DNA from 4 places in the Enterobacter sp. PL_is379 genome. Region 1 is predicted to be linked to each of the others. Evidence: predicted binding sites of a transcription regulator. Region 1 holds the regulator's gene; each other region holds the start of a gene.
The links. The regulator sigma-54, encoded in region 1, starts transcription at its own class of promoters, with help from an activator protein. The targets are predictions, from matches to a motif close to GTTGGCACANNTTTCGCTNT.
Positions count from the first base shown of each region.

Region 2: the regulator sigma-54 is predicted to act here: its motif matches at 2,113-2,132, upstream of glnK (P-II family nitrogen regulator).
Region 3: the regulator sigma-54 is predicted to act here: its motif matches at 1,102-1,121, upstream of hycA (formate hydrogenlyase regulator HycA).
Region 4: the regulator sigma-54 is predicted to act here: its motif matches at 6,043-6,062, upstream of AC0TOY_RS21860 (amino acid ABC transporter substrate-binding protein).

Region 1 covers NZ_JBVPGT010000024.1:75,609-83,624, forward strand. Annotated here, with positions in the region: gene arcB (aerobic respiration two-component sensor histidine kinase ArcB) at 1-198, shown strand, start outside; gene elbB (isoprenoid biosynthesis glyoxalase ElbB) at 431-1,084, shown strand; gene mtgA (monofunctional biosynthetic peptidoglycan transglycosylase) at 1,081-1,806, shown strand; gene npr (PTS phosphocarrier protein NPr) at 1,846-2,118, opposite strand; gene rapZ (RNase adapter RapZ) at 2,115-2,969, opposite strand; gene ptsN (PTS IIA-like nitrogen regulatory protein PtsN) at 3,015-3,506, opposite strand; gene hpf (ribosome hibernation promoting factor) at 3,589-3,876, opposite strand; gene rpoN (RNA polymerase factor sigma-54) at 3,899-5,332, opposite strand; gene lptB (LPS export ABC transporter ATP-binding protein) at 5,380-6,105, opposite strand; gene lptA (lipopolysaccharide ABC transporter substrate-binding protein LptA) at 6,112-6,666, opposite strand; gene lptC (LPS export ABC transporter periplasmic protein LptC) at 6,635-7,210, opposite strand; gene kdsC (3-deoxy-manno-octulosonate-8-phosphatase KdsC) at 7,207-7,773, opposite strand; gene kdsD (arabinose-5-phosphate isomerase KdsD) at 7,788-8,016, opposite strand, start outside.
Region 2 covers NZ_JBVPGT010000026.1:186,080-194,095, reverse strand. Annotated here, with positions in the region: gene tesB (acyl-CoA thioesterase II) at 1-207, shown strand, start outside; gene amtB (ammonium transporter AmtB) at 399-1,688, opposite strand; gene glnK (P-II family nitrogen regulator) at 1,724-2,062, opposite strand; gene AC0TOY_RS08860 (SmdB family multidrug efflux ABC transporter permease/ATP-binding protein) at 2,283-4,064, opposite strand; gene AC0TOY_RS08855 (SmdA family multidrug ABC transporter permease/ATP-binding protein) at 4,057-5,829, opposite strand; gene AC0TOY_RS08850 (Lrp/AsnC family transcriptional regulator) at 5,860-6,318, opposite strand; gene AC0TOY_RS08845 (PLP-dependent cysteine synthase family protein) at 6,431-7,480, shown strand; gene cof (HMP-PP phosphatase) at 7,523-8,016, opposite strand, start outside.
Region 3 covers NZ_JBVPGT010000031.1:351,987-360,002, forward strand. Annotated here, with positions in the region: gene hypB (hydrogenase nickel incorporation protein HypB) at 1-638, opposite strand, end outside; gene hypA (hydrogenase maturation nickel metallochaperone HypA) at 642-992, opposite strand; gene hycA (formate hydrogenlyase regulator HycA) at 1,204-1,668, shown strand; gene AC0TOY_RS18160 (4Fe-4S dicluster domain-containing protein) at 1,739-2,347, shown strand; gene hycC (formate hydrogenlyase subunit 3) at 2,344-4,158, shown strand; gene AC0TOY_RS18170 (respiratory chain complex I subunit 1 family protein) at 4,160-5,083, shown strand; gene hycE (formate hydrogenlyase subunit HycE) at 5,099-6,808, shown strand; gene AC0TOY_RS18180 (formate hydrogenlyase complex iron-sulfur subunit) at 6,818-7,360, shown strand; gene AC0TOY_RS18185 (NADH-quinone oxidoreductase subunit B family protein) at 7,360-8,016, shown strand, end outside.
Region 4 covers NZ_JBVPGT010000033.1:110,882-118,897, reverse strand. Annotated here, with positions in the region: gene ubiF (3-demethoxyubiquinol 3-hydroxylase) at 1-235, opposite strand, end outside; gene miaB (tRNA (N6-isopentenyl adenosine(37)-C2)-methylthiotransferase MiaB) at 371-1,795, shown strand; gene AC0TOY_RS21880 (PhoH family protein) at 1,959-3,005, shown strand; gene ybeY (rRNA maturation RNase YbeY) at 3,002-3,469, shown strand; gene corC (CNNM family magnesium/cobalt transport protein CorC) at 3,559-4,437, shown strand; gene lnt (apolipoprotein N-acyltransferase) at 4,443-5,981, shown strand; gene AC0TOY_RS21860 (amino acid ABC transporter substrate-binding protein) at 6,335-7,240, shown strand; gene gltJ (glutamate/aspartate ABC transporter permease GltJ) at 7,396-8,016, shown strand, end outside.

The DNA.
Region 1 (8,016 bases):
GTGGAAGAAGGACATAAAATTAAAGGTGCCGCCGGTTCGGTTGGCCTACGCCACCTGCAGCAGTTGGGTCAACAGATTCAGTCACCTGATTTACCTGCATGGGAAGATAACGTGGGTGATTGGGTTGAAGAGATGAAGCAAGAGTGGCAAAACGATGTGGCGGTGCTTAAAGCCTGGGTTGACGCCAGAAAAAAATGACCCCGGATTAACCGGGGTGCGCGAATACTGCGCCAACACCAGGGAAATCGTGGCTGCGCCTGTTTTTAAACGTTATTTTCGAAAGGGCGCTGCCTGAAAAATTTAGGCCGCACGCAGATAAGATAGCAAATCTTAAATGGTTTGTTACATGAATCAGTGAAATGTGTGAAGCATAGCGTTTTAATCAAAATTATTAATGTGCTTCAGCAAGTTGCAGAAAAGGATTGTCATGATGAAAAAGATTGGTGTCGTGCTGAGCGGATGCGGTGTTTACGATGGTTCTGAGATACATGAAGCCGTAATCACACTGCTGGCCCTGGCTAAGCAGGGAGCAGAGGTGATTTGTTTTGCGCCAGACAAAAATCAGGCGGATGTGATTAACCATCTGACCGGTGAGCCGATGGTGGAAACCCGTAATGTACTGATTGAAGCCGCGCGTATTGCGCGAGGTGATATCCATCCTCTTATTCAGGCAGACCCTACAGAGCTTGATGCCCTCATTGTGCCGGGTGGGTTTGGCGCGGCCAAAAATCTCAGTACCTTTGCTGCGCAGGGCGCGGAGTGTCAGATCGATCCTCATCTGAAAGCGCTGTCGCAGGCCATGCATGCGGCAGGAAAGCCGCTGGGCTTTATCTGTATCGCACCCGCGATGTTGCCTAAGATTTTTGATTTCCCGCTGCGCCTGACTATCGGGACGGATATCGATACCGCAGAGATCGTCGAGGAAATGGGGGGCGAACACGTTCCGTGCCCGGTAGATGACATTGTGGTTGATGAAGATAACAAAATTGTCACCACGCCTGCGTATATGCTGGCGAAGAATATTGCAGAAGCGGCTATGGGGATCGAAAAGCTGGTCGCCCGCGTGCTGGTGTTGGCTGAATGAGTCGTCAATCCGGTGCTGGCGCGTGGGTAAAACGTACCCTGTTGCGCATCGTTCTGGTGCTGGCGGTGTTTTGGGGTGGTGGACTCGCCCTGTTCAGCATTATGCCAGTCCCGTTCTCTGCCGTGATGGTTGAGCGCCAGCTCGGCGCGTGGCTCAGCGGCGATTTCAGCTATGTTGCCCACTCTGACTGGGTAAGCATGGACGAGATCTCGCCTTTCATGGGGCTGGCGGTCATCGCGGCGGAGGACCAGAAATTCCCGGAGCACTGGGGGTTCGACGTGGCGGCCATTGAGAAGGCGCTGGCCCATAACGAACGCCATGAAAACCGCGTGCGCGGTGCCTCAACGTTGTCGCAGCAGACGGCCAAAAATCTGTTTCTGTGGGACGGCCGCAGCTGGGTGCGAAAGGGGCTGGAAGCGGGGTTGACCCTGGGGATGGAAACGGTCTGGAGCAAAAAGCGCATTCTGACCGTCTATCTCAACGTCGCTGAATTTGGCGACGGTATTTTTGGCGTGGAAGCTGCCGCGCAGCGTTATTTCAATAAGCCAGCCAGCCGTCTGAGCATGTCAGAAGCAGCACTTCTGGCCGCTGTCTTACCGAATCCCATCCGCTTTAAAGCCAGTGCCCCATCAGGGTACGTGCGAAGCCGTCAGGCGTGGATCCTACGCCAGATGAATCAGCTGGGTGGAGAGGGTTTTATGCAGCGTAATAATCTTATGTAGGGCGGGTAAGCGCAGCGCCACCCGCCGAAGGGGCGAACGTTAGTCTTCGTCAAAGCCGGCGTTAAACAGGGCAATCACCGCCGCCAGCGCTTCCTCTTCCTGAGGTCCGGTGGCTTCGACTTCAATCTGGCGGCCTTTGGCGGAATCCAGCATTAGCAGGGCGATCACGCTGTTCGCTTCCGCTTCGGTACCTTCGTCATTCCGCAGCAGAACCTCTGCATCGAAACCCTGCATCAGCTCAAACAGTTTCATCGCCGGGCGGGCGTGCATACCCAGCTTATTGGTGATCTCAACGGTTTGTTTTACGGTCATGTTTTACGTTTTTCCAGCGTGCGATGACGGGACTGAACGTTCTTCCCGCGCGAGCGGAAATAGTCGGCCAGCTGTTCGGCGATATAAACCGAACGATGTTTACCGCCGGTACAGCCAATCGCCACCGTCAGGTAGCTACGATTGTTTGTCTCCAGCATAGGTAACCATAGCTCAAGGTAGCTTCGCGTCTGGTAGATAAAATTGTGAACTTCTGTGTGCCGGTCGAGGAAGGCCGCGACGGGTTTATCCAGACCGGTCATGGGACGCAGCTTCGGATCCCAGTGCGGGTTAGGCAGGAAGCGCACGTCGAAAACGTAATCCGCATCAATCGGAATACCGTGCTTAAATCCGAAGGATTCGAACACCATCGTCAGCTCACGCTCGCGTTTACCCAACAACCGGGTACGCAGCATTTCCGCCAGCTCGTGAACGGACATCTCAGAGGTGTCGACAATCAGGTCGGCACGAGAGCGCAGCGGCTCCAGGAGGTCGCTCTCTTCATCGATCGCGCTCTCCAGAGAGAGGTTCTTACTGGAAAGCGGGTGCAAGCGACGGGTATCGCTGTAGCGGCGGATCAGCGTATTGCGGTCTGCATCAAGGAAAAGCAGCTGAGGCGAAAACGCATCAGGCAGGTTGCTCATGGCCTGCTCGAAGATCTCTGGCGATTCAGGCATGTTACGGACGTCGATGCTGACGGCGGCAGAGGTTTGTCTCTCCGCAAGCGTGCGGGCCAGGTCGGGCAATAACACGACCGGCAGGTTATCGACGCAGTAAAAACCCATGTCTTCCAGCGCGCGCAGAGCAACGGATTTCCCCGACCCTGAACGGCCACTGACAATCATCAGCACCATGTTCCGTTTCTCCTCAGGACAACAGATGTGAAGGCCATCTCCTGGTTATGCATCATCCTGATTGCCTTCTGCTTCAGTGATAATTTGATAGAGCTCTTCATCACTTTGAGCCGAGCGCAGTCGACGGCAAATGGTTTTGTCAGCCAGACGCTTGGCGACCAGCGACAGCGTATGCAGATGGGTTTTCGTCTGGTCAGCAGGCACCAGCAGCGCGAAGAGGAGATCGACGGGCTGGTTATCAATGGCATCGAAGGCGATGGGTGTTTCAAGTTGCACAAACACACCGACGGCACGCAGGGTATCCTCTTCCAGTTTGCCATGCGGGATCGCGATGCCGTTGCCGATACCGGTACTGCCCATCTTTTCACGGGTCAGAATCGCTTCGAACACCACCTGCGGCGGCAGGCCCAGCTGTTTTGCGGCCAGTTCACTGATGATCTCCAGCGCACGTTTTTTGCTCTGGCAGTGAACCGCACTGCGGGTACATTCCTGGTTAAGGACATTGCTCAGTTGAAGAGCGGAATCGTTGTTCATCATAATTTCACCTAAGCGCTAACTGTACAAATGGCCTGTTGTGTTTCACAACAGGCCGTCCTGCACCCGTTAACTGCCCGGACAATTAGTGTTGTTTCAGTTTATCTTTATGTTTATTGAGCTGTCGCGCAAGCTTATCAATTAAGCCGTCGATAGCAGCGTACATGTCTTGCCCTTCCGCACTGGCATGCAGTTCACCCCCGTTAACATGCAGGGTGGCATCCGAGATATGAGTCACTTTCTCCACTTTCAACACAATATAGACCTGATTGATCCTTTCGAAATACTGCTCGAGTTTTGCAAACTTCGCGTTCACAAAGTCGCGTAAAGCCTCAGTAATTTCGACGTTTTGTCCAGTGATGTTGAGCTGCATAGTGTCTTCCTTATCGGTTGTGTCAGACCAGCTGTTTACGCTGGTTGGACGGCGGAATGGATAAAGACTCTCGATACTTCGCAACAGTACGACGTGCCACCATAATACCCTGATCGGACAGCATGGTGGTTAACTTACTGTCGCTTAGTGGCTTCGCGGGATTCTCCGCGGCGATCAACTTCTTCACCAGGGCACGAATGGCCGTTGACGACGCTTCACCGCCGCCCTCGGTATTTACATGGCTGGAGAAGAAATACTTAAGCTCAAAAATACCGCGTGGACTGTGCAGATACTTCTGCGTGGTGACACGGGAAATGGTTGATTCATGCATTTCGACGGCCTGGGCGATATCCGCCAGTACCATCGGTTTCATATACTCTTCGCCCTGCTCAAAGAAGGCCTGCTGCTGTTCGACAATACAGCGGCTGACGCGTAGCAGCGTATCATTTCGGCTCTCCAGACTTTTGATCAGCCATCGCGCTTCCTGCAAATTGCTACGAATATATTGATTGTCGGAGTCGTTACGCACGCTGGTGCACATGGAGGCATACTGCTGGTTGATTTGCAGGCGAGGGATGCTGTCTGAATTCAGTTCAACGACCCAGCGGCCATTGTGTTTTCTGACCAGCACATCCGGGATGACGTACTCGGGCTCGCTGGTCTGGATCGACTGTCCCGGGCGCGGATCGAGCGACTGGATCAGATTCACCGCTTCTTTCAGCACTTCTTCCTTCAGGCGCGTGACGCGCATCAGGGAGCGGAAATCGTGGTTCGCCAGCAGATCCAGATGATCGCTGATGATTAAGCGCGCCTCGTCGAGCCACGGCGTCTCTTTGCTGAACTGAGAAAGCTGGATCAGCAGGCAGTCGCGCAGATCTTTTGCGGCCACGCCTACCGGATCGAAACGCTGGATGCGCTTCAGAACGGCTTCAACTTCCTCAAGCTCTATCTCGTCGTCGCCCATGCTTTCCAGAATATCGTCCAGCGTGACGGTCAAATAGCCGGTGTCGTCAACGGCATCGACAATTGAGGTGGCAATCGCGCGGTCGGTATCGGAGAAGGGAGTGAGCTCCACCTGCCACATCAGGTAATCCTGCAGTGACTGGGTGGTTTCGCCCTGATAGACCGGTAGCTCATCATCCTGGTAGTCTGCACGCGTACCGGAAGGGGTTCCGGCGGTGTAGATTTCATCCCAGCTGGCATCCAGCGGAAGCTCGTCCGGCATCTCTTTTTGTTCGAGTGCATCCGCGGTGTCGAGCGCTTCTGTATCCTGCGATTGCTGGGTATCTACCTCGTCATGAAGATCGGTTTGTTCCAGTAGGGGGTTGCTGTCCAGCGCCTGCTGGAGCTCCTGCTGAAGTTCTAACGTGGACAGTTGCAACAGGCGAATTGCCTGCTGTAGCTGCGGCGTCATCGCCAGTTGTTGGCTGAGCCTTAATTGCAAACCTTGCTTCATGTTCAGAGCATTTTTCTCCGGTTCGGCGTTACGTTACCTCTACCCTATCAGAGTCTGAAGTCTTCCCCAAGATAGACGCGCTTAACATGATCGTCTTCGAGGATCTGCTGTGGCGTACCGTGGGCGATCAGATTGCCCTGGCTCACAATATACGCGCGTTCACACACGGCCAGCGTTTCACGGACGTTGTGGTCGGTGATCAGTACGCCAAGCCCGCTGTCACGCAGGTGTTCAATGATACGTTTAATGTCGATAACCGAGATTGGGTCAACGCCCGCAAACGGTTCATCCAGAAGGATAAACTTCGGGTTTGCGGCCAGCGCACGGGCAATCTCAACACGACGGCGTTCGCCCCCGGAGAGAGCCTGACCGAGGCTGTCGCGCAGATGCTCAATGTGGAACTCTTCCATCAGCTCGTTGGCACGATCCTGACGCTGTTCGCTGGTCAGATCGTTACGAATTTGTAGGACCGCCATCAGGTTATCGTAAACGCTAAGACGACGGAAAATGGAGGCTTCCTGCGGCAGGTAGCCGATCCCGCGACGTGCGCGTGCGTGCAGCGGCAGAAGACTGATGTCTTCATCGTCAATGACAATGTTGCCGGCATCGCGCGGCACAATGCCAACGACCATGTAGAAAGTGGTGGTTTTACCCGCACCGTTAGGGCCAAGCAGCCCTACAATTTCGCCGGAGTTGACGGTCAGACTGACATCTTCTACGACACGGCGGCCCTTATAGGCCTTCGCGAGATTTTTTGCAGTTAATGTTGCCATAACGAATTAGTTACTCTTCTTCTGTGCCGGGGCCTGGCCTTTGCCTTTGTCCTGCAGCTGCGACGGAACCAGTACGGTGGTGACGCGTTTGCCTTTCTCGCTGGAGGCCTGCATTTTTTGCTCTTTTACCAGATAGGTAATCTGGTCGCCGGTAATGTTGCTGTCCAGCTGTTCCAGGTACGCATTACCGGTCAGGATGACCAGGTCCTTCGCCAGCTCATAGTGCATGTGCGTAGCGTGACCTTTCACCGGCTTGCCGTTGTCCTGCATCTGATAGAAGGTGGCCGGGTTACCGTAACCATCAATGATCTCTTTGCCCTGCTCGCCACCCGGACGGGTCACGACCACTTTGTCGGCGTTGATTTTGATGGTGCCCTGAGTCATGACGACGTTACCCGTGAAGGTGACGACGTTGCCCTGCATATCGAGAGACTGGGTATCGGACTCGATATGGATCGGTTGGTCGGTATCGCCCGTTACAGCAAGCGCGGGGAGACTGGTCGCCAGCATCGCGCTGGCGATAATTACTTTAAGGCTGAGTTTGTTTGTTTTGAATTTCATAGGAGGTTCTAACCTTTTCAATCAGCTCGGCGTTTTTGCTGCGTAAGTTCCCGCGCATTCTCAAACCGCTGGAATTAAATGTTGTGCCATACAGTGTGACCAGATCCTGCGACGTCACGTCCTGGGTTACCAGGTTGATCTGGGCATTATCCGTCGTAATTTTTCGTAGCTGCGAGTCAGCGGTCAGGGCGTTGACTTCAACGTGGCCATACAGATAAAGCATACGGTCATTTGTCAGTTTTGCCCGATCTGACTTAATTGACCACGTCGGCACTTTGTCCTTATCAAATGTGGTCATGACAGGTTGGGTAAACCACGAAATACCATCATCTGAAAAATATTCAACATGCTGGGCAATCAGGCGATAGTTCAGCGCGCCTTCAGGGCTGTAGACCACGGTGTCGCTGTGATCGCTTTTATAGGTTGGATCGTTATTGTTGATCACTTCCGTTTGCGTATCGTCGCGATCGGCAAGGTTCACGCCAATCAATACCAGTGCGACAAGCGAAAGCAAAATGATAATCCAACGTCTGGTTTTACTCATATCGATTGCCCTTTGGCCTCATCAAGCTTGCCCTGCGCCAGCAGGAGCAGATCGCAGACTTCACGTACGGCACCGCGGCCCCCGTTGATGTGGGTAACGTAGTCAGCGCGCGGGATCAGCAGCGGATGCGCATCGGCAACGGCGATGCTAAGCCCAACTTCAGCCATCACGGGCCAGTCAATCAGATCGTCCCCGACGTAGGCCACGTTTTCCGGTGCGATAGCCAGTTTACCCAGTAAATCCTTAAACGCCGCCATCTTATCGGATTGCCCCTGATACAGATGGGTAATGCCTAAGGTTTCACAGCGGTCTTCTACCAGTTTAGCTTTTCGCCCGGTGATGATAGCCACCTCAATACCTGAGGTGAGCGCACAGCGGATACCGTAGCCGTCGCGAACGTTAAACGCTTTCAGCTCTTCACCATTATTGCCCATGTAAATCAGGCCGTCGGAGAGTACCCCATCCACATCCAGGATGAGCAGACGAATGTTTTCCGCCTTTGCCATCATCTGGGTACTGACCGGACCATAACAGGTTGCAAGGGATGCACCCGCATTACTCATTGTCTTATCCTTCATTACACTACGCCTGCGCGCAGCAGATCATGCATATGTACCACACCCAGCAACTGGTCGCCATCGGCAACCATAACGGAGGTGATATGGCGGGACTGCATCAGGTTCAGCACATCCACGGCCAGCGTACCCGGACGCACGCGGATACCGCCTGGCGTCATCACGTCGGCAATGCCGAGCGTGCGGACATCGACACCCATGTCGAACACGCGACGCAGGTCGCCATCGGTG
Region 2 (8,016 bases), on a different contig from region 1:
TTCCTCGAAAAAGGGATGCAGGTCGCGACGATCGATCACTCGATGTGGTTCCACCGTCCCTTCAACATGAATGAGTGGCTGCTCTACAGCGTGGAGAGTACGTCGGCGTCGAGCGCTCGCGGGTTTGTGCGTGGGGAGTTTTATACCCAGGACGGCGTGCTGGTCGCTTCAACGGTGCAGGAAGGGGTAATGCGTAATCGCGGATGATTATGTGCGGCCTGATGCCCTCACCCTGACCCTCTCCCACGGGGAGAGGGAATACACACTAAAAACGGCAACCTGAGGTTGCCGTTTTGCTTTTACCTTGTGCGGCCTGATGCCCTCACCCTGGCCCTCTCCCACGGGGAGAGGGAACAAACACTAAAAACGGCAACCTCAGGTTGCCGTTTTGCTGTTTATTACGCGTTATACGCATTCTCGCCGTGGCTGTTGACGTCCAGACCTTCGCGTTCCTGCTCTTCAGGGACACGCAGACCGACGGTCATGTCCGCCAGTTTGTAGCCAATGAAAGCGACAACGGCAGACCACACCACGGTGATAGCAATACTTTCCAGCTGCACCAGTACCTGATGAACCATAGTGACGCCTTCAGCGTAGCCCACACCACCCAGCGATTTCGCCGTGAAGATACCGGTCATGATACAGCCGACGATACCGCACACGCCGTGCACGCCAAACACATCGCATGGGTCGTCAACGCGCAGCAGACGTTTCAGTGCAGTCACGCCCCACAGACCCGCCAGACCGGACACCAGGCCGACCAGCAGCGCACCGCCCACACCGACATAACCACATGCTGGGGTGATGCCAACCAGACCGGCGATGGCACCCGAACAGGCGCCCAGCAGAGAAGGTTTACCGCGTACCGCCCACTCGCCAAATACCCAGGAGAGGATTGCACCCGCCGTGGCCACAACGGTGTTCACGAAGGCCAGCGCGGCGATTTCGTTTGCTGCACTCGCTGAGCCGGCGTTGAAGCCAAACCAGCCAAAGTAGAGGATAGCCGTACCGGTAAAGACCATCGGCAGGTTGTGCGGTTTAAACGCTTCTTTACCGAAGCCCACGCGTTTGCCAATCAGGTAGGCACCCACCAGACCCGCTACCGCGGCGTTGATGTGAACAACGGTACCGCCCGCGAAGTCCAGCGCACCGTGCGTTGCCAGCAGACCGCCACCCCAGACCATGTGCGCAATCGGCACATAGGAGAGCGTCAGCCAGACCACCACGAAGATCAGAACGGCAGAGAAACGAATACGCTCGGCCAGCGCGCCCACAATCAGCCCGACGGTAATACAGGCGAAGGAGCCCTGGAACGCCACGTGAATATACTGATAGAAGCTGCCCATCAGCGCGGTCAGCTCAATATTTTTCAGCATCACCCAGTCGAAGTTACCAAAGAACGCGTTGCCCGTGCCGAACGCCAGCGAGTAACCGTAAACCACCCACAGCACGCAGACCAGTGCGAACGTCACGGCAACCTGCGTCAGCATGGAGAGAACGTTTTTGCCACGGATCAGGCCGCCGTAGAACAGCGCAATGCCCGGAATGGACATGAACAGCACCAGCGCGGTGCTGATCATCATAAAGGCGTTATCGGCTTTGTCGACCACCGCAGGGGTAGCAGCCAGCGCCAGGCCCGGCAGCAGTGCCAGCGAACCCAGACCCGTTTTAAGTGTTGCTATCTTCATTTTCTCGATCCCTATCACTGTGTGCCAGGCGTTAATTACAGAGCCGCTTCGTCAGATTCGCCGGTACGAATGCGAATGACGCGCTGCAGTTCGGCAACGAAAATTTTGCCGTCGCCAATTTTGCCGGTGTAGGCCGCTTTGCTAATGACATCAATGACTTCATCAAGCTGATCGTCAGCAATCGCGACATCAATTTTTACTTTTGGCAGAAAGTTAACGCTGTATTCCGCCCCGCGATAAAGCTCGGCATGACCCTTCTGACGACCAAAGCCTTTCACTTCGGTGACAGTCAGTCCCTGAATACCCATTGAAGACAATGCTTCGCGCACGTCTTCGAGTTTGAATGGTTTGATTACAACCGTAACCAGCTTCATAGATCCCCTCCAGTCAGAATTCGGTAATGGCCGCAGCTTACGCAGAAGGTATTGCAAGGGGTGTGCCAGAAATGAAAACGAAGGGGAACAACGGTGTGATGAGCGTTACACGGTTCTGTTAAACGCCCGGGTGAAAAAAAACGCACCATGCCGGTGCAGGGTGCGTTTCAGTTTTGCACCAACAGGAATGACTGTTAGCGCGCCGCCTCATTTTAGTGCATCAGGCGCTAAGCGACTCTTCATCACGCACGCTGGCGGCCAGCTCTTCGCCCGCCAGCTGCAGCTGGTACATCTGCCAGTAGCGCCCTTTTGCTTCCAGCAGCTCGCGGTGCGTACCGCGTTCAACGGCCTGTCCGCGATGCAGCACCAGAATGGTATCCGCATCGACGACGGTGGAAAGGCGGTGGGCAATCACCACCAGCGTCGTATGGTCGCGTACGGCGGCCAGCGCCTGCTGAATCGCCTGCTCGGTACCGGAATCTATGCTGGCCGTGGCTTCGTCAAGAATCAGCACCTGCGGCGTTTCAATCAGGACGCGCGCCAGCGCCAGGAGCTGTTTTTGCCCCACGGAGAGATTGTTGCCCTGCTCGCCCAGCTTCGTGTTGATCCCGTCGCTGAACCCGCGCGCCAGCTCTGCCAGCTGCACCGTTTCCAGTACCGCCCAAACCTGTGCCTCTGAATAGTCCCGCCCCAGGGTTACGTTGGCAAAGAAGGTATCGGCCAGTACGACCGGATCCTGCTGCACCATCGCAACGCCTTTGCGTAACACCGTGTGGCTAAGAGACGCGAGCGGGCGCCCGTCGAGGCGGATTTCGCCTTGCGTGACCGGGTAGTAGCCCATCAACAGGCTGGCGAGCGTGCTTTTACCGCTGCCGGTATGACCCACCAGCGCGACGAAACCGCGCGACGGAACGTCAAGCGTGATGTCCTGCAACACCAGACGGTCTTCACGATAGGCAAACGAGACGTTATCAAAGGCGATTGCCCCGCTTTGCAGAGGTCGCTCATCATTGCCGTAGGCCTGACGCGGCCTGTCCATCAGCTCAAAGACGCGCTCACCGGCGACGACCGCCTGTTGCAGCATCGATTGCTGCGTAGTGAGCTCGATCAGCGGCTCGTTGAGGCGTCCCAGATAGCTAATAAAAGCGTACAGCACGCCCACCTCAATCGTACCGTTTGAGCTCAGGCCAAAGAGCATCAGCAGCCCACACAGCACCAGCGCCGAGAACAGGCTCAGCAGCGGTCGCAGCAGGAAACCGTCCAGGCGCAGCGTCTGCATACGCGCCATATAGTGCGAACGGCTGGCTTCGCCCATGCGTTCGCCAAAGCGCGCCTGCTGGCGGAACTGCTGGATGACGCTCATGCCGTTGATCACTTCGTTGAAGCCATCATTGATGTCGGCCAGGTAAGCGCGCACCCGACGCACAATCGGCGTGCTGTAGCGCTGGTAAATCACCATAACAATCAGCACCGCCGGGAAGATGGTGATCGCCACCAGCGCCATGCGCCAGTCGAGGCTGAACATCGCCACCAGCATCGCGCCAATCAGCGCCGCGCTGCGTAATACCGTCGCGACCACGGTGACGTACAGATCGCGGATCACCTCGGTATCGTTGGTCACGCGCGAAATCACCTGCCCGACCGGCTGGATATCAAACTCGCTGAGCGGCTGGCGAAGCGCCGCGTCCATGACATCGGTACGCAGCTGCTGAACGACGCCCACGGCGGCCCGGTTAAACAGCAGCGACTGAGCATAGTGCAATCCTGCCGCCGTCAGCTGTAAGCCGACGTAGGCCACGCCTAAACCCGCCACCAGACCCAGCGGTAGATAGCTTTTGGCGACCATGTTGTCGATAAAATAGCTGATGAGCAGCGGACCGCTCACCTCGGCAATTGCCGCAATCCAGAGCAAAAGCACGGCCACCGAGAGCGGTTTACGCCACGGTGAGCCGTAGGCCAGCAGACGTTTAAGCGTCGGCCACATTGTTCCGAGCTTACGCATTGGCGGCCTCCTCATCCTGCTCCGGCGCATCGTCCAGCGCCGCTTCAAGCTGTTGATAGCGGTACATATCGCGATACCAGCCCGGCTGCTCGGCCAGCGTTTCATGCTGCCCGCGCTGGGCAATGTGCCCGTGTTGTAAGACCAGAATTTCGCTGGCTTCGGTGAGCGCTGACAAACGGTGGGCGCTGATAATCACCGTGCGTCCGTCGCCCCACTGGCGCAGGTTATGCAGGATTTCGTGCTCGGTACGGCCATCCACGGCGGAGAGCGCATCGTCCAGGATCAGGATTTCCGCATTCAGCAGCAGCGCGCGGGCAATGGAGATACGCTGTTTTTGCCCGCCGGACAGCATGACGCCGCGTTCCCCGACTTCCGTTTCGTAGCCCTGCGGCAGACGCAAAATATCCTCATGCACACTGGCCAAACGCGCCACATGTTCAATCTCTTCCTGCGTCGCCGACGGACGTCCAAGGGCAATGTTGTTCGCCACGGTGTCCGAAAATAAAAACGGCGTCTGGCTGACGACCGCCAGGCGACCACGCCACTCATCCAGCAGTAGCCTGGTCAGGGGAATATCGTGGAAGCGGATATCACCCTCGGTGACGTCAAAGTGGCGCTGGAGCAGCGACAGCACGGTACTTTTGCCGGATCCCGTCGGGCCGCAGATGCCCAGCATCTGGCCCGGCTGTAGGGTAAAGCTGACGTTCTCCAGTACCGGATTCTCCGTATGCGGATAGATAAACTGCCGGACGTCGACGGTCATGACGCCGCGCCCTTCCGGTACCGCGTCGCTGCCGTCAACGACCACAGGCGCTTCGGCCAGCATGGCGCGAATGCGGCTATAGGCGGCGCTGCCGCGCTCCACGATGTTAAACATCCAGGCCAGCGCCAGCATCGGCCAGATCATGAGCCCCAGATACATCGCAAAGCTGGTTAATTGCCCCAGGGTCAACGTGCCCTGCACCACCATCCAGCTGCCGCCGCCAATCGCCAAAAGGTTAGCCATGCCAATCGCGATATAGATCGTCGGGTCGAAGCGGGCGTCAATACGCGCAACGCGCATGTTTTTCGCTCCCGTGTCCGCCGCATCGGCCGCAAACAGCGCAGATTGCCGGTCTTCCAGGCCAAACGCTTTGATCATGCGAATGCTGGTCATGCTCTCCTGGGTGCGATCGTTCAGAGACGAAAACGCCGCCTGCGCCAGCTTAAAGCGCTCGTGCAGCTGTTCACCATAGCGATTGATCGCCAGCGCCATGATCGGCATCGGCAGAAGAGCGAGCAGGGTCAACTGCCAGCTGATCTGCGTGGACATCACGATCAGCACCGCGCAGCCCATCACCAACGAGTCCACCAGCGTCAGCACCCCTTCCCCGGCGGCAAAGACCACGCGGTCGACGTCGTTAGTGGCGCGCGCGATAAGATCCCCGGTGCGGTGGCGCAGATAGAATTCGGGATGCTGTCGGCTCAGCTGGTGATAAAAATCTTCGCGCAGCTCAACGGCCAGCTGATAGGACGCACCAAACAGCAGCACGCGCCAGACGTAGCGCAGCAGATAAACAATGACCGCCGTCAGCACCAGCGTGCCAACCCACATCAACACCCGTGCGGTGGTGTAATGCTGTTCGGTGACGCCATCCACGACGTAGCCCACCACTTTCGGCGGGATCAGCTGCAGGATGGCAATGATAATAAGCAGGGCGACTGCACCGAGGTAGCGTTGCCACTCCCGACGAAAGTACCAGCTTAATTGGGCAAATAATCGCACGCGGTTTGTTCCTGAAGGTATTTTACGAAGTTATTCAATAGGTAATGCTGTGGTGTATTTAATCTGTTCCATGGCGAAACTTGAGGTGACGTCCGATAACCCCGGCACGCTGTTCACCAGCCGCTTGTAGAAGTCATCATAGCGCTTCATGTCGGCCACCTGGACGCGCATCAGGTAATCGTACTCGCCGGCCATGCGCCAGAAACCGAGCACTTCGGGCATCTCAGACACCTGGGTGACGAAGCGACAATACCACTCGCTGCTGTGATGCTGGGTTTTTATCAGCACAAATGCCGTCAACCCAAGCCCCAGCTTTTCGGGATCTAACAGCGCGACGCGCCCCAGAAGAATGCCATCATCTTCCAGCTTCTTAAGACGCTTCCAGCACGGGGTGGTGGTCAGATTAACGGCATCTGCCAGCGCCTGCAAAGAGAGGGTACAGTCACTTTGCAGCAATGAAAGGAGCTTGCGGTCAATTTTATCTAGCATACCCACCTCACAGAGAAAATTTTTCTCCCTTCATTCTATTTTAAAGGCCAGATAGCAACAATTTTTTCTGTGCTTTTCGCTATGCTAGGCACAAAATGACAAACGGATAACGATGATGAATAGCACCTGGGTTAAACATGCGATCAGCGAAATCAATGCCGACTATCAGCGCTCGGCGGATACGCACCTGATTCGCCTTTCCCTGCCGGGATTTGACGGCATTCAGCTCTATCTGAAAGATGAAAGCACCCATCCTACCGGCAGCCTGAAGCATCGCCTGGCGCGCTCGCTGTTTTTATACGGTTTATGTAACGGCTGGATTAAAGAGGGTACCACCATTATTGAATCCTCTTCCGGTTCAACGGCGGTATCCGAAGCCTATTTCGCCCGCCTGCTGGGCCTGCCGTTTATCGCGGTGATGCCGTCATGCACCGCAAAACGCAAAATCGAGCAGATCGAATTTTACGGCGGTCGCTGCCACTTTGTGGAAAGCGCCTGCGAAATCTACGCCGCCTCCGAAATGCTGGCCCGCGAGCTGAACGGCCACTACATGGACCAGTTCACCTTCGCCGAGCGCGCAACGGACTGGCGCGGGAATAACAACATTGCCGACAGTATCTTCCGCCAGATGACCCACGAACCGCATCCGGTTCCGTCGTACATTGTCATGAGCGCCGGTACCGGCGGCACGTCAGCCACGATCGGACGCTACATCCGCTGTCAGGGCTACGATACCCAGCTGATGGTGGTTGACCCGCAGAACTCCGTGTTCCTCGACTACTGGCAAAATCGCGATGCCGGCCTGCGCAGCCCGGTGGGGAGTAAAATTGAAGGGATTGGTCGTCCGCGCGTCGAGCCCTCTTTCATCCCCGATGTGGTGGACGAGATGATGCGCGTGCCGGATGCCGCCAGCGTGGCCACCGCTCACTGGCTGGAGACGCAGCTGGGCCGCAAAGTGGGTGCCTCGACGGGCACCAATATGTGGGGCGCGCTGCAGCTTGCCGCACGTATGCGCGAAGAGGGTCGCAGCGGTTCCATCGTCACGCTGCTGTGCGACAGCGGCGAGCGTTACCTTGATACCTACTACAATGCGGAGTGGGTGCAGGCTAACATCGGTGACATCGCCCCTTGGAAAGCGCAGATTGCGAAGCTGCTGAAATAAAAAAAAAGCCAGACCGAAGTCTGGCTTGCTGGAAGGGTCTCACTATTCGGGGGAATATGGGAGGTTGTTATTGTCCAGCCAATGCGTCAAAAAATGGGACACCGCTTCATTACGGCAGTGACCAATAACCGGCAGATGAGGAAGTTCTGCTTTCAGCTGCGCCATCGCATTCCCCATGATCAGACCGCGACCTACGCTACCCAGCATTTCGCGGTCGTTCATGGCGTCGCCGAACGCCATACACTCCTGCAGCGTTAATCCCAGGTGGTCGCTCAGCACCGCCAGAGCGGAACCTTTGTTACAGCCCACCGGCAGCACTTCCAGGCAATCCACCGCCGAGAAGGTCAGGTGTGCCCGGTCACCCAGCGCCTCATTCAGTTGAATCCGTAAGCGACAGAGATCGTCGTGATCGCCGCAGAAGCAGATCTTGGTCACCGCATGGGCGGGGATCCGACGCAGATCGATAAGCTGATATGTAAAACCGCTATACACATGCGCGTGCAATAATTCCGGGATGTCGCTTCCGGTAAACCAGC
Region 3 (8,016 bases), on a different contig from region 1:
GTCACCGAAAGCACCGCCACCTTGTGCCGTTCGCCCAGGTCGAAGCTCGCCGGGCAGACCAGGTTGCCGACGTTTTCAATAAACAGAATGCCATCATCCGCCAGCGGCAGACGCGGGGCGGCGTCGGCAATCATCTGTGCATCCAGGTGGCAGCCTTTGCCGGTATTAACCTGAATCGCCGGGGTGCCGGTTTCGCGAATACGCGCCGCGTCGTTAACGGTTTGCTGGTCGCCTTCAATCACCGCGCAGGAGACGCGCCCGTTCAGGCGTTTGAGCGTTTCCGTTAACAGCGTGGTTTTGCCGGAGCCGGGGCTGGAGACCAGATTCAGCACCAGCTGTTTGCGGGTGGCAAAGCGGACGCGGTTGCGGGCGGCTATCTGATTATTTTTGTCCAGCACGTTGATTTCCACCTCCAGCATCTGGCGCTGGCTGATGCCCGGTGCGTGGGTCCCCGCCTCCCCGTGGCCGTAGTGCAGATCGCCCGCATCGGAGCGCTGTGGAGCGAAGGTGATACCGGTCAGTGCCGCAGAAGGGCGTGGGGCAGGAGAAAAGGGCGCGGAGCGAAACGCGGAATGGGGGCGATGTTCATCCCCTTCTATATACAGGTTGCCTTCGGCGCAACCGCAGGTACTACACATACTTTACTCCTTCTCGATTTCGAGACGTTGGATCTGCATGCCGTCATCCGCCACGATGCGAAGACCGGTGCTCTGACACTGCGGACAGCGCTGAACCTTTGATGACAGCAGGGTGACGTACTGCTGGCACTGCTCGCACCAGCATTCCGCCTGCTGCTCTTCAATATGCAGTTCGCAGCCTTCCGCCAGCGTGCCGCGGCACACCAGTTCAAAACAGAAATTCAGGGCGCTGGTCTCGACGCAGGAAAACGCCCCGACCTTCAGCCAGACGCCGGTAACGCGTTTCGCGTGGTTTTGCACTGCCTGCTGCTCGATAAGTTCCAGAGCCCGCTGGCAGAGGGTGATTTCGTGCATGACGCCTCCTCAGTGAATTGCGCCATTGAATGCAATAACGGTGCCAGCTTGATTTTTGTTAAGGCGTGACGATGTCAACGCTGTCGAAATGACACGTCGACACCGCGGCGTTGACAGCGGTTTTGCAATTAAATCCATTAAAAATCATATTGATAAAAACTGGCATGGAATCTGCTTAACAGCCGCTATCTCCATTAAACGGATACCTTCTATGACTATTTGGGAAATCAGCGAAAAAGCGGATTACATCGCGCAGCGTCATCAGCAGCTGCAGGACCAGTGGCACCTTTACTGCAACTCGCTGGTTCAGGGCATTACCCTCTCGAAAGCGCGTCTTCACCACGCGATGAGCTGCGCGGCACAGGGGGATATGAGCTTTGTCCTGTTCGGCCATTTCACCATTAACGTGACCCTGGCGGATAACTTCAACAGCCACACCATTGAGTACCACCTCGAGACAAAAGACGGCGAAAAACAGTGTATTGCGAAGGCGCAGCTGATGGCCGACGGCATGGTGGACGGCCACGTCAGCAACCGCGATCGCCAGCAGGTGCTGGAGCACTATCTGGAAAAAATCGCGCCGGTCTATAACGGCCTGTACGCCGCCGTTGAACGCGATCTCCCGGTCAACCTGAAGCAGCTGATGGACGGAAATGCCTCAGCGAACGTGGCCTGACCCTTGCGTGTCGAGAAGTGTCGACAAGACAGTTTTTCGTCAAAAATGACTATCACCAGAGGATGACCCGGTGAACCGTTTTGTAATTGCCGACTCGACGGTCTGTATTGGCTGTCGAACCTGTGAGGCGGCGTGTTCGGAAACGCATCGCCTGCATGGGCTGCAGTCCATGCCGCGCCTGCACGTCATGCGTAATGAAAAAGAGTCTGCCCCGCAGCTCTGCCATCACTGCGAAGATGCTCCCTGCGCGGGTGTCTGCCCAGTGAATGCCATCACCCGTGTTGATGGCGCTGTCCAGCTGAACGAAAGCCTGTGCGTAAGCTGCAAGCTGTGCGGCATCGCCTGCCCGTTTGGCGCGATTGAATTTTCCGGCAGCCGTCCGCTGCACATTCCGGCGAACGCTAACTCGCCAAAAGCCCCGCCTGCGCCACCGGCTCCGGCACGCGTAAGCACGCTGCTGGACTGGGTGCCCGGCATCCGCGCCGTGGCGGTGAAGTGCGACCTGTGCAGCTTCGATGAGCAGGGTCCGGCCTGCGTGCGCACCTGCCCGACTAAGGCATTGATTCTGGTTAACATTCGCGACATCGCCCGTACCAGCAAGCGTAAACGCGAGCTGACCATCAACAGTGATTTTGGCGACCTTTCTCTGCTACAGGCGCTTAACGAGGGGGCGAAATGAACGCGGCAATGATGATTACCAGCGCGGTAGCCTGTTTTACTGCCGCCGCTGTTCTGGCGCTGATCTTCTCATTCCATAAAACCCTGAGCGGCGCGATCGCCGGGATTGGCGGGGCGGTAGCTAGCCTGATGACGCTGGCGGCAGGCGGCGTTGTCCTGCTCGGCGGCCAGTCCGCAGAAACCGTGATGCCGCTGATTCGGCACACCGTTGAGATCACGCCCCTGAACGCCATCTGGCTGGTGACGTTTGGTCTGTGCGGGCTGTTTATCAGCCTGTTCAATATCGACTGGCACCGCCACCCGCACGCTAAAGCCAACGGCCTGCTGGTCAATCTGCTGATGGCGACGGCGGTCTGTACCGTTATCGCCAGCAACCTCGGCGCGCTGGTGGTGATGGCGGAGATCATGGCGCTGTTCGGCGTGTTCCTGACGGGCTGCAGCGCCTCCGGCAAGCTGTGGTTTGCGCTGGGACGCCTGGGGGCGCTGCTGCTGGTGCTGGCCTGCTGGCTGGTGTGGCAACGCTTTGGCACGCTGGATTTCTCTGCGCTCAACGGGCATCCGCTGGGGAATGACGTCTGGCTGCTGGGCGTTATCGGCTTTGGCCTGCTCGCTGGCATCATCCCGCTGCACGGCTGGGTGCCGCAGGCGCATGCGAATGCCTCCGCGCCCGCCGCCGCGCTGTTTTCGGTGGTGGTGATGAAAGTGGGTCTGTTCGGAATTTTGGCGATTACGCTGACCGGCGGACAACCGCCGCTATGGTGGGGCGTTGTGCTGCTGATCGCCGGAATGATTACCGCGTTCGTCGGCGGCCTGTACGCGCTGATGGAGCACAATATCCAGCGTCTTCTGGCGTACCACACGCTTGAAAATATCGGCATCATCCTGCTCGGTATTGGCGCGGGCGTAACCGGGCTGGCGCTCAATCATCCGGCGCTAATCGCGGCCGGTTTTATCGGCGGTCTTTATCACCTCGTTAACCACAGCCTGTTTAAAAGCACCCTGTTCCTCGGCGCGGGAAGCCTCTGGTTCCGCACCGGCCATCGGGACATCGAAAAGCTGGGCGGGATTGGCAAAAAGATGCCGGTAATTTCACTGGCGATGCTGGTCGGGCTGATGGCGATGGCCGCGCTGCCGCCGCTGAACGGCTTTGCCGGGGAGTGGGTGATCTATCAGTCCTTCTTCGCGCTCGGTCAGAGCGATCTCTTTATCGCGCGTTTGCTCGGCCCGCTGCTGGCGGTCGGGCTGGCAATTACCGGGGCGCTGGCGGTGATGTGCATGGCGAAAGTCTACGGCGTGACCTTCCTCGGCGCGCCGCGCACCCGCGAAGCTGAAAACGCCTGCTGCGCACCGTTGTTGATGGGCGTGAGCGTGGTCGCGCTGGCGCTGTGCTGCATCGCGGGCGGCGTCGCCGCACCGTGGCTGTTGCCGCTGCTGGGCAACGCCATTCCGCTGCCGCTGACCGTGGCGAATACCACCGTCTCTCAGCCTATGATCGCGCTGCTGCTGATTGGCGCACCGCTGCTGCCGCTCGTCCTGATGCTGTTCTTCAAACGCGACAGGCTCACCTCCCGCGCGCGCGGTGCGGCGTGGGCCTGCGGCTACGAACATGAACAGTCGATGGTTATCACCGCCCACGGTTTCGCCATGCCGGTGAAGGAGAACTTCGCCGCCGTGCTGAAGCTGCGCCACTGGTTGAATCCGGTGGCCTGGGTACCCGGCTGGCAGAGCGCCGCCGCGCCCGCGCTGTTCCGCCGTCTGGCGGTCATCGAGCTGGCGGTGCTGGTGGTCATTGTGATTTCACGAGGAGCCTGACATGAGTCTGTTACTGGCAATTCTTCAGGCGCTGGTGCTGTTCGCCGTAGCGCCGCTGCTGTCGGGCATCACGCGCGTGGCGCGCGCCCGGATGCACAACCGTCGCGGGCCTGGGGTGCTTCAGGAGTACCGCGATATCTTCAAACTGCTTTCTCGTCAGAGCGTGGCGCCGGATGCCGCAGGCTGGGTCTTCCGCCTGACGCCGTTCGTGATGGTGGGCGTCATGCTGACCATCGCCACCGCGCTGCCGGTGGTGACGGTAGGATCGCCGCTGCCGGCGCTCGGGGATCTGATTACGCTTATCTACCTCTTTGCCATCGCCCGTTTCTTCTTTGCGATTGCGGGCCTCGACACCGGGAGCCCGTTTACCGGCATCGGTGCCAGCCGCGAGGCGATGCTCGGCGTGCTGGTTGAGCCGATCCTGCTGCTGGGGCTGTGGGTCGCCGCGCAGGTGGCGGGTTCCACCCACATCAGCTTTATCACCCACACCGTTTACCACTGGCCGGTGGCGTGCTCAATCCCGCTGGTGCTGGCGCTGTGCGCCTGCGCGTTCGCCACCTTCATTGAGATGGGCAAACTGCCGTTCGACCTGGCCGAAGCCGAGCAGGAGCTGCAGGAAGGGCCGCTTACCGAGTACAGCGGCTACGGCTTCGCGGTGCTGAAGTGGGGCATCAGCCTCAAACAGCTGGTGGTGCTGCAGATGTTTGTCGGCGTCTTCTTCCCGTGGGGGCAGATGACGCACTTCTCCGCGGGCGGTCTGCTGCTGGCCGTCGTGGTTGCCGTCCTCAAGCTGCTGGTTGGCGTGCTGGTGATTGCCCTGTTCGAAAACAGCATGGCGCGCCTGCGTTTTGTCGAAACGTCACGCATCACCTGGGCCGGTTTTGGTTTTGCATTTTTAGCGTTCGTCTCCTTGCTGGTGGCGTGATTAAAGAGAATTTTTATGTCTGAAGAAAAGAAAGGTCAGCAGTATCTCGCCGCGTTGCATCAGGCTTTCCCCGGCGTGGTGCTGGAGGAATCCTGGCAAACCAAAGACCAGGTAACCGTCACTATTAAGGTGAACTACCTGCCGGAAGTGGTGGAGTTTCTCTACTACCGGCAGGGCGGCTGGCTGTCGGTACTGTTCGGCAACGACGAGCGCCAGCTGTGCGGCAGCTATGCGGTGTACTATGTGATGTCGATGGAGCAGGGCGAGAAGTGCTGGCTCACCGTGCGCGTCGAAGTCGACCCGAATAAGCCGGAATATCCGTCCGTCACGCCGCGCGTGCCTGCCGCCGTCTGGGGCGAGCGCGAAGTGCGCGACATGTACGGCCTGGTGCCGGTCGGCCTGCCGGACGAGCGCCGCCTGGTGCTACCGGACGACTGGCCGGACGAGCTCTATCCGCTGCGCAAAGACAGCATGGACTACCGCCAGCGTCCGGCGCCGACCACCGACAGCGAAACCTACGAGTTTATCAACGAGCTGGGCAGCAAGAAGAATAACGTGGTGCCGATCGGCCCGCTGCACGTCACCTCTGACGAGCCGGGCCACTTCCGCCTGTTCGTCGACGGTGAAAACATTATCGACGCCGACTACCGCCTGTTCTACGTCCATCGCGGCATGGAAAAGCTGGCGGAAACCCGCATGGGCTACAACGAAGTGACCTTCCTCTCTGACCGCGTGTGCGGCATCTGCGGCTTTGCCCACAGCACCGCCTACACCACCTCGGTGGAGAACGGCATGGGGATCGTGGTGCCGGAGCGCGCGCAGATGATCCGCGCCATTCTGCTGGAGGTGGAGCGCCTGCACTCGCACCTGCTGAACCTCGGCCTGGCCTGCCACTTTGTCGGCTTTGATTCCGGGTTTATGCAGTTCTTCCGCGTGCGCGAAGCGTCGATGAAGATGGCGGAGATCCTCACCGGGGCGCGTAAAACCTACGGCCTGAACCTGATCGGCGGGATCCGCCGCGACCTGCTGAAGGACGACATGATCCAGACCCGCCAGCTGGCGCAGCAGATGCGCCGCGACGTGCAGGAGCTGGTGGACATGCTTCTCAGCACGCCAAACATCGAGCAGCGCACCGTCGGCATTGGCCGCCTTGACCCGGAGATCGCCCGCGACTTCAGCAACGTCGGCCCGATGGTGCGCGCCAGCGGCCACGCCCGCGATACCCGCGCCGATCACCCGTTCGTCGGCTACGGCCTGCTGCCGATGACCGTGCACAGCGAGCAGGGCTGTGACGTCATCTCGCGGCTCAAGGTGCGCATCAACGAGGTGTTCACCGCGCTGAATATGATCGACTTTGGTCTGGACAACCTGCCGGGCGGCCCGCTGATGGTGGAGGGCTTCACCTACATCCCGAACCGCTTTGCCCTCGGCTTTGCCGAAGCGCCGCGCGGGGACGATATCCACTGGAGCATGACCGGCGACAACCAGAAGCTCTACCGCTGGCGTTGCCGCGCGGCCACCTACGCCAACTGGCCAACCCTGCGCTACATGCTGCGCGGTAACACCGTGTCTGACGCGCCGCTGATCATCGGCAGCCTCGACCCGTGCTACTCCTGCACCGACCGCATGACCGTGGTCGATGTGCGCAAGAAGAAAAGCCAGGTGGTGCCGTACAAAGAGCTTGAGCGCTACAGCATCGAGCGTAAGAACTCGCCGCTGAAATAAGGACTCGCCATGTTTACCTTTATCAAAAAAGTGATCAAAACGGGCACGCAGACCAGCAGCTATCCGCTGGAGCCGATGCCGGTGGATAAAAACTTTCGCGGCAAGCCGGAGCACAATCCGCAGCAGTGCATCGGCTGCGCGGCCTGCGTCAACGCCTGCCCGTCGAATGCCTTAACGGTCGAGACGGATCTCAAAACCGGCGAGCTGGCCTGGCAGTTCAACCTCGGGCGCTGCATCTTCTGCGGCCGCTGCGAAGAGGTCTGCCCGACGGTCGCCATTCGTCTGTCGCAGGAGTACGAGCTGGCGGTATGGAAGAAAGAAGACTTCCTGCAGCAGTCGCGCTTTGACCTGTGCAACTGCCGCGTCTGCAAACGCCCGTTCGCCGTGCAGAAAGAGATCGACTACGCCATCGCGCTGCTGCAGCACAACGGCGACGCCCGCGCGGAGCATCACCGTGAAAGCTTTGAAACCTGCCCGGCGTGCAAGCGTCAGAAGTGCCTGCTGCCGTCCGACCGCATTGATATTACCCGCCATATGAGAGAGGCCAGCTGATGGAAAACCTACTGGGCCCGCGCGACGACAACGGCATTCCGGTGCCGATGACGGTGGACGAATCCATCGCCAGCATGAAGGCGTCGCTGCTGAAAAAAATCAAACGCTCGGCCTACGTCTACCGCGTGGACTGCGGCGGCTGCAACGGCTGCGAGATTGAGATCTTCGCCACCCTGTCGCCGCTGTTTGACGCCGAGCGCTTCGGCATCAAAGTGGTGCCGTCCCCGCGCCACGCGGACATCCTGCTGTTTACCGGGGCCGTCACCCGCGCCATGCGCTCGCCCGCGCTGCGCGCCTGGCAGTCCACCCCTGACCCGAAAATCTGCATCTCGTACGGCGCCTGCGGCAACAGCGGCGGCATCTTCCATGACCTCTACTGCGTCTGGGGCGGCACCGACAAAATCGTGCCGGTGGACGTCTACATTCCGGGCTGCCCGCCGACGCCTGCCGCAACGCTGTACGGCTTTGCCATGGCGCTTGGCCTGCTGGAGCAGAAAATCCACGCGCGCGAGCCGGGCGAGTTGGACAACCAGCCAGCGGCCATTCTGCACCCGGATATGGTGCAGCCGCTGCGGGTGAAGGTCGATCGCGCGGCGCGCAGGCTGGCGGGCTATCGCTACGGCCGTCAGATTGCCGACGACTATCTGCGCCTGCTG
Region 4 (8,016 bases), on a different contig from region 1:
GATGGGCGCGCATTGCCAGCACCGCCTCCCAGACGCCCAGCCCGCGCAGCAGATCGACGGAAGCCGCGCTGATCGCGGAAATGCGCACATCCGGTTTGCTGGCGGGATCGAAGGCCGGCGGAGCCGCCTGTTCGATTACCGTTACCTCAAATCCCTGCTGCGCCAGCCCCAGCGCCAGCGCGCCGCCGACCATACCGCCGCCGACAACGGCAACTTCGGTGTGTAGGAGTGTCATGGTCAATTTTCCTTATTGGAGAATCCCTTAAGTTTACCGGATTTTTGCGGTCCTGAGACACATAACCTTCATACTGGTCACAACCCCACCAAAGCATTACAATACGCGGCTTGCAATCCTGAGCTGAGCAAGTCGATGACTAAAAAACTCCATATAAAAACCTGGGGCTGTCAGATGAACGAATACGATTCATCCAAGATGGCCGATCTGCTGGATTCAACCCACGGATACCAGCTGACAGAAAATGTGAAAGAAGCGGACGTGCTGCTGCTGAACACCTGTTCGATTCGTGAAAAAGCGCAGGAAAAAGTCTTTCACGTGTTAGGCCGCTGGAAGCTTCTCAAGCGAAAAAATCCGGACCTGATCATCGGCGTGGGTGGCTGCGTTGCGTCGCAGGAAGGCAAGCTGATCCGCCAGAGAGCCCCGTATGTGGATATTGTCTTTGGCCCTCAGACCCTGCACCGCCTGCCCGAGATGATCAATCAGGTTCGCGGCAACCGCAGCCCGGTCGTTGACGTCAGCTTCCCGGAAATCGAAAAGTTTGACCGTCTGCCTGAGCCGCGCGCCGATGGCCCGACCGCCTTCGTCTCGATCATGGAAGGCTGCAACAAATACTGTACTTACTGCGTGGTACCGTACACCCGTGGTGAAGAGGTCAGCCGCCCGGCAGATGACATTCTGTTTGAAATCGCACAGCTTGCCGCGCAGGGCGTTCGCGAAGTGAACCTGCTGGGCCAGAACGTTAACGCCTGGCGCGGGGAAAACTACGACGGCACCACCGGCAGCTTTGCCGAACTGCTGCGTCTGGTGGCCGCGATTGACGGTATCGACCGCATTCGCTTTACCACCAGCCATCCGATGGAATTTACCGACGACATTATTGACGTCTATCGCGATACGCCAGAGCTGGTGAGCTTCCTGCACCTGCCGATTCAGTGCGGCTCTGACCGCGTGCTGAACCTGATGGGCCGTCCGCATACGGTGCTGGAGTACAAGTCCACCATCCGCAAGCTGCGTGAAGCGCGTCCGGATATCCAGATTAGCTCCGACTTTATCGTCGGCTTCCCTGGCGAAACCGCTGATGACTTCGAGCGCACCATGAAGCTCATCGGTGAAGTGAATTTTGACGTCAGCTATAGCTTCATTTTCTCTGCGCGTCCTGGAACACCGGCGGCCGATATGGTTGACGATGTTCCGGAAGAAGAGAAGAAACAGCGTCTGTATATTCTGCAGGAGCGTATCCTTCAGCAGGCCAACGCCTGGAGCCGTCGCATGCTCGGCACCGTTCAGCGCATTCTGGTGGAAGGCACCTCACGCAAGAGCATTATGGAACTGTCCGGTCGTACCGAGAACAACCGCGTGGTGAACTTTGAAGGCACCCCGGATATGATCGGTAAATTCGTAGACGTCGAGATTGTTGAAGTGCTGACCAACTCGCTGCGCGCGAAGCTGGTACGCACCGAGGACGAAATGGGCCTGCGCATTGCCGAGTCACCGGAATCCGTAATCTCGCGCACCCGAAAAGAAAACGATTCTGGCGTTGGGATTTACCAGCCTTAATCCTCATGGCCTGCCCTTCCGGCAGGCCTTGTATTTCCTCTCATCGTCCCCAATATCTTCCGCAACGCTTGCGCCTTTATTCTGTGGCGTGAATAATTTCGGTAATGACCGTTTTATTACGTCCTGTCGCAACGGATCGGTTAACCAATTAAAGAGGAACAGTTTGAACATAGATACGCGTGAAATTAGCCTTGAGCCAGCAGACAACGCTCGCCTGCTGAGCCTGTGCGGGCCGTTTGATGACAATATCAAACAACTGGAGCGACGTCTGGGTATCGAAATCAATCGTCGCGATAATCATTTCAAACTTACCGGACGCCCTATCTGCGTCAACGCCGCTGCGGATATTCTGCGTAGCCTGTATGTTGATACCGCCCCAATGCGCGGCGAAACGCAAGATATCGAACCGGAACAGATCCACCTCGCGATTAAAGAGGCGCGCGTGCTTGAGCAGAGCGCGGAGAGCGTACCGGACTACGGCAAGGCCATTAACATCAAGACCAAACGTGGTGTCATTAAGCCGCGTACGCCAAACCAGGCGCAGTACATCGCCAATATCCTCGACCACGACATCACCTTCGGGGTGGGTCCGGCGGGGACGGGTAAAACCTATCTCGCCGTTGCCGCGGCGGTCGATGCGCTGGAGCGTCAGGAAATCCGCCGTATCCTGCTGACCCGCCCTGCCGTTGAAGCCGGTGAAAAACTGGGCTTCCTGCCAGGCGATCTGAGCCAGAAGGTCGACCCGTATCTGCGTCCTTTATACGATGCGCTGTTCGAAATGCTGGGCTTTGAGAAGGTCGAGAAGCTCATTGAGCGTAACGTTATCGAAGTTGCCCCGCTCGCCTACATGCGCGGTCGTACGCTGAACGATGCGTTCATCATTCTCGATGAGAGCCAGAACACCACCATTGAACAGATGAAAATGTTCCTGACGCGTATTGGCTTTAACTCGAAGGCGGTGATTACCGGCGACGTCACTCAGATTGACCTGCCGCGCAGTACCAAATCCGGTCTGCGCCACGCCATTGAGGTGCTGGCCGAGGTCGACGAAATCAGCTTTAACTTCTTCCACAGTGAAGACGTGGTACGCCACCCGGTGGTCGCGCGTATCGTTAATGCCTATGAAGCCTGGGAAGAGGCGGATCAGAAGCGTAAGGCCGAACTGGCCGCAGAACGTAAGCGCGAAGCGCAGGAGCAAGAACAGAAATGAGTCAGGTGATCCTCGATTTACAGCTGGCCTGTGAAGACAATTCCGGCATGCCAGATGAGGCACAGTTTCAGAAATGGCTGGATGCCGTTATTCCTCAGTTTCAGGAAGAATCAGAAGTTACGATTCGCCTGGTGGATGAAGCGGAAAGCCATGAGCTTAACCTGACCTATCGCGGGAAAGATAAGCCGACCAACGTGCTCTCTTTCCCGTTCGAAGCGCCGCCGGGCATCGAGATGCCGCTGCTGGGCGATCTGATCATCTGCCGTCAGGTGGTTGAGCAGGAAGCCAAAGAGCAGCAAAAGCCGCTTGAGGCCCACTGGGCGCATATGGTGGTACACGGCAGCCTGCATCTGCTCGGCTACGATCATATTGAAGACGACGAAGCGGAAGAGATGGAGTCCCTCGAGACAGAGATAATGCTTGCTCTGGGCTATGAGGATCCGTACATTGCCGAGAAAGAATAGTCCGTCACCTGACGGACTCCCCTGCCGCCACGAAAGGACATCGCGTGGCGGTAAACGTTGAACTAACAAGAGAACCCTTAACAAACGCCATGAGCGACGACAATTCACACAGTAGCGACACGACAACCAGTAAAAAGGGATTTTTCTCCCTCATTCTGAACCAGCTTTTCCACGGCGAACCGAAAAACCGTGATGAACTGCTGGAGCTGATTCGTGATTCCGGGCAGAACGACCTTATCGACGAAGATACGCGCGAAATGCTCGAAGGGGTAATGGACATCGCCGACCAGCGCGTTCGCGATATCATGATCCCCCGCTCGCAGATGATCACCCTGAAACGTAACCAGACGCTGGACGAGTGCCTCGATGTGATCATCGAATCCGCCCACTCGCGTTTCCCGGTCATCAGCGAAGACAAAGATCACATCGAAGGGATTTTGATGGCGAAAGACCTGCTGCCGTTTATGCGCAGCGATGCCGAAGCCTTCAGCATGGAAAAAGTGTTACGCCAGGCCGTGGTTGTGCCGGAAAGTAAACGTGTGGATCGGATGCTGAAAGAGTTTCGCTCTCAGCGTTACCACATGGCGATTGTTATTGATGAATTTGGTGGCGTTTCCGGTCTGGTCACGATCGAGGATATCCTTGAGCTGATCGTGGGCGAAATCGAAGACGAGTACGACGAAGAAGAAGATATCGACTTCCGTCAGCTTAGCCGCCACACCTGGACCGTGCGCGCGCTGGCCTCCATCGAAGACTTCAACGACGCCTTCGGAACCCACTTCAGCGATGAAGAGGTCGATACCATTGGCGGGCTGGTGATGCAGGCCTTTGGCCACCTCCCGGCGCGTGGAGAGACCGTTGACATCGACGGTTACCAGTTCAAAGTAGCCATGGCCGACAGCCGACGTATTATACAGGTTCACGTCAGAACGCCGGACGACTCACCGGTGCCAAAACTGGAAGATTAATGTAAATGGCATTTGCCCCATTGCTTGAACGCCAGCGCGTCCGTTTGCTGCTGGCGCTGTTACTCGGAGCCAGCGGTACGCTGGCTTTTTCTCCTTACGATATCTGGCCCGCGGCCATTCTCTCCCTGATGGGGCTTCAGGGTCTGACCCTGAACCGTCGTCCGGTACAGGCTGCCGCTATCGGCTACTTCTGGGGGCTGGGGCTGTTTGGCTCAGGTATTAACTGGGTCTACGTCAGCATCGCCCAGTTTGGCGGTATGCCTGGCCCGGTAAACGTCTTCCTGGTGGTACTGCTCGCCGCCTATCTCTCGCTCTATACCGGTCTGTTCGCCGGCATCCTTTCTCGCCTGTGGCCCAAAACCAACTGGCTGCGCGTCGCCATTGCCGCGCCGGTGGTCTGGCAGGTAACCGAGTTCCTGCGCGGTTGGGTGCTGACCGGCTTCCCGTGGCTGCAGTTCGGCTACAGCCAGATTGACGGCCCGCTGAAAGGCCTGGCACCGGTAATGGGTGTTGAAGCTATCAACTTCCTGCTGATGGTCGTGAGCGGCCTGCTGGTATTAGCGCTGGTCACGCGAGGCTGGAAACCGCTGGCTGTGGCGCTGGTGCTGTTCGCCCTGCCCTTCCCGCTGCGCTATATCCAGTGGTTCACGCCTGAGCCCGATCGCGCCATGCGGGTTTCCATGGTGCAGGGGAATATCCCGCAGTCCATGAAGTGGGACGAGAAAGAGCTGCTGAATACGCTGAAGATCTATGCCAACGCCACCGAAGAGGTGATGGGTAAATCGCAGCTGATTATCTGGCCGGAGTCTGCGATCCCCGATCTGGAAATTAACCAGCAGCCGTTCCTCAACATGATGAACGATCTGCTGCTGGCCCGCGGCAGCACGCTTATCACCGGGATTGTCGATGCGCGTCTGAATCAGCAGAACCGCTACGACACCTACAACACCATCATTACGCTCGGCAAAGACAGCGAATACAGCTACCACTCCACTGACCGGTACAACAAGAACCACCTGGTGCCATTTGGTGAATTTGTGCCGCTGGAATCGATTCTGCGCCCGCTGGCCCCGTTCTTTGATTTGCCGATGTCCTCCTTCAGCCGCGGACCGTACGTTCAGCCTCAGCTGCACGCGCACGGCGCTGCCCTGACGCCGGCCATCTGCTACGAAATCATTCTCGGCGAGCAGGTGCGCGATAACTTCCGCCCGGATACGGACTATCTGCTGACCATCTCCAACGATGCCTGGTTTGGTAAGTCAATTGGCCCGTGGCAGCACTTCCAGATGGCACGTATGCGCTCCCTGGAGCTGGCGCGTCCGTTACTGCGCAGCACCAACAACGGCATCACCGCCGTGATTGGTCCGCAGGGTGAAATTCAGGCGATGATCCCGCAGTTTACCCGTGAGGTACTGACCGCTAACGTCACGCCGACCACGGGACTGACGCCATACGCCCGTACCGGCAACTGGTCGCTGTGGATACTGACCACGCTGTTCGGCTTTGGCGCAGTGCTGATGAGCCTGCGTCAGCGTCGTAAATAACCTTCCCTTCTGTTGCCGGGTGGCGCTGACGCTTACCCGGTAAATCCTCCCAAACTCCCATTCTGGCACGCCTATTGCTTTGTTTATTCAGGTAAACGCAGTTTGGCTTAACGTGCAACTTTGTCGCACCAGCGTAGATCATCGGTAGCACCGAAACGGTGCAACGGGAGATATTTGCCTCTGAATGGTGCGGCGCGCTTCGCAAAAATAAACAATAACGCAGCAAAATCTTTACATTAAGCCAGACTAAATGTTAACAAGCTTGCATAACACTGCACTCGCATTGCGCGAGATATAACAACATCACAATGGGTATCAATGCGTCTCTGGCGCTGATAAAAAAGGAGTTGGGTATGCAATTACGTAAACTGGCCACAGCAATGCTGGTTATGGGAATGTCTGCTGGCGTGGTCCACGCTGAAGATGCGCCTGCAGCAGGCAGCACTCTCGACAAGATTGCCAAAAACGGCGTCATCGTGGTCGGCCACCGTGAATCATCTGTCCCGTTCTCTTACTACGACAACACGCAAAAAGTCGTGGGTTATTCACAGGATTACTCCAACGCTATCGTTGAAGCCGTGAAGAAAAAGCTGAACAAACCTGACCTGCAGGTGAAGCTGATCCCAATCACTTCACAGAACCGTATTCCACTGCTGCAAAACGGCACCTTTGATTTCGAGTGTGGCTCCACCACCAACAATCTCGAGCGTCAGAAGCAGGCTGCCTTCTCTGACACCATCTTTGTTGTAGGCACCCGCCTGCTGACGAAGAAAGGCGGCGAGATTAAAGACTTCGCTGATCTGAAAGGTAAAGCGGTTGTTGTCACCTCCGGTACCACGTCAGAAGTGCTGCTGCACAAGCTGAACGACGAGAAAAAAATGGATATGCGCATCATCAGCGCGAAAGACCATGGCGACTCCTTCCGTACCCTGGAAAGCGGTCGTGCCGTCGCGTTTATGATGGATGACGCCCTGCTGGCGGGCGAACGTGCGAAAGCGAAGAAACCTGACAACTGGGATATCGTCGGCACCGCGCAGTCGAAAGAAGCCTACGGCTGTATGCTGCGTAAAGACGATCCGCAGTTCAAAAAGCTGATCGATGACACCATCGCTCAGGTGCAGACCTCTGGCGAAGCGGAAAAATGGTTCGACAAATGGTTCAAGAACCCGATTCCACCTAAAAACCTGAACATGAATTTTGAACTGTCTGACGACATGAAAGCGCTGTTCAAATCTCCAAATGACAAGGCTCTTAACTAATTAGAACAACAGGGGCGGGATCTCCTGCCCTCTCGATTGTCGGGAAGCATGGACAGACTATACGTTGAGTGGTCGTTCCCCACTCAACGCGAAAAATGAGCTTCTCACCAATCTTCGAGGGTAGCGCTGCTACCCTTTTTTTTCTGGAGTTTATTATGTCAATCGACTGGAACTGGGGCATATTTCTGCAACAAGCCCCGTTCGGCAACACCACCTATCTTGGCTGGCTGTGGAGCGGCTTTCAGGTCACCGTGGCATTATCGATAACGGCGTGGATCATCGCGTTTCTTGTCGGTTCTTTGTTCGGTATTCTGCGCACCGTCCCTAACCGTTTTCTTTCAACACTCGGCACCCTGTATGTGGAACTGTTCCGTAACGTTCCGCTGATCGTGCAATTCTTTACCTGGTATCTGGTTATCCCGGAACTGCTTCCGGAAAATATTGGCATGTGGTTCAAGTCGGAACTGGATCCGAACGTACAGTTCTTTGTCTCCTCCATGATGTGTCTGGGGCTGTTTACCGCTGCGCGCGTTTGCGAGCAGGTGCGTGCCGCCATTCAGTCATTGCCCCGTGGACAAAAAAATGCGGGTCTGGCGATGGGGTTAACCCTGCCACAGACCTACCGCTACGTGCTGCTGCCTAACGCCTACCGCGTCATCGTTCCGCCGATGACCTCCGAGATGATGAACCTGGTGAAAAACTCGGCCATCGCCTCGACCATTGGCCTGGTCGATATGGCTGCACAGGCGGGCAAGCTGCTGGATTACTCCGCTCAC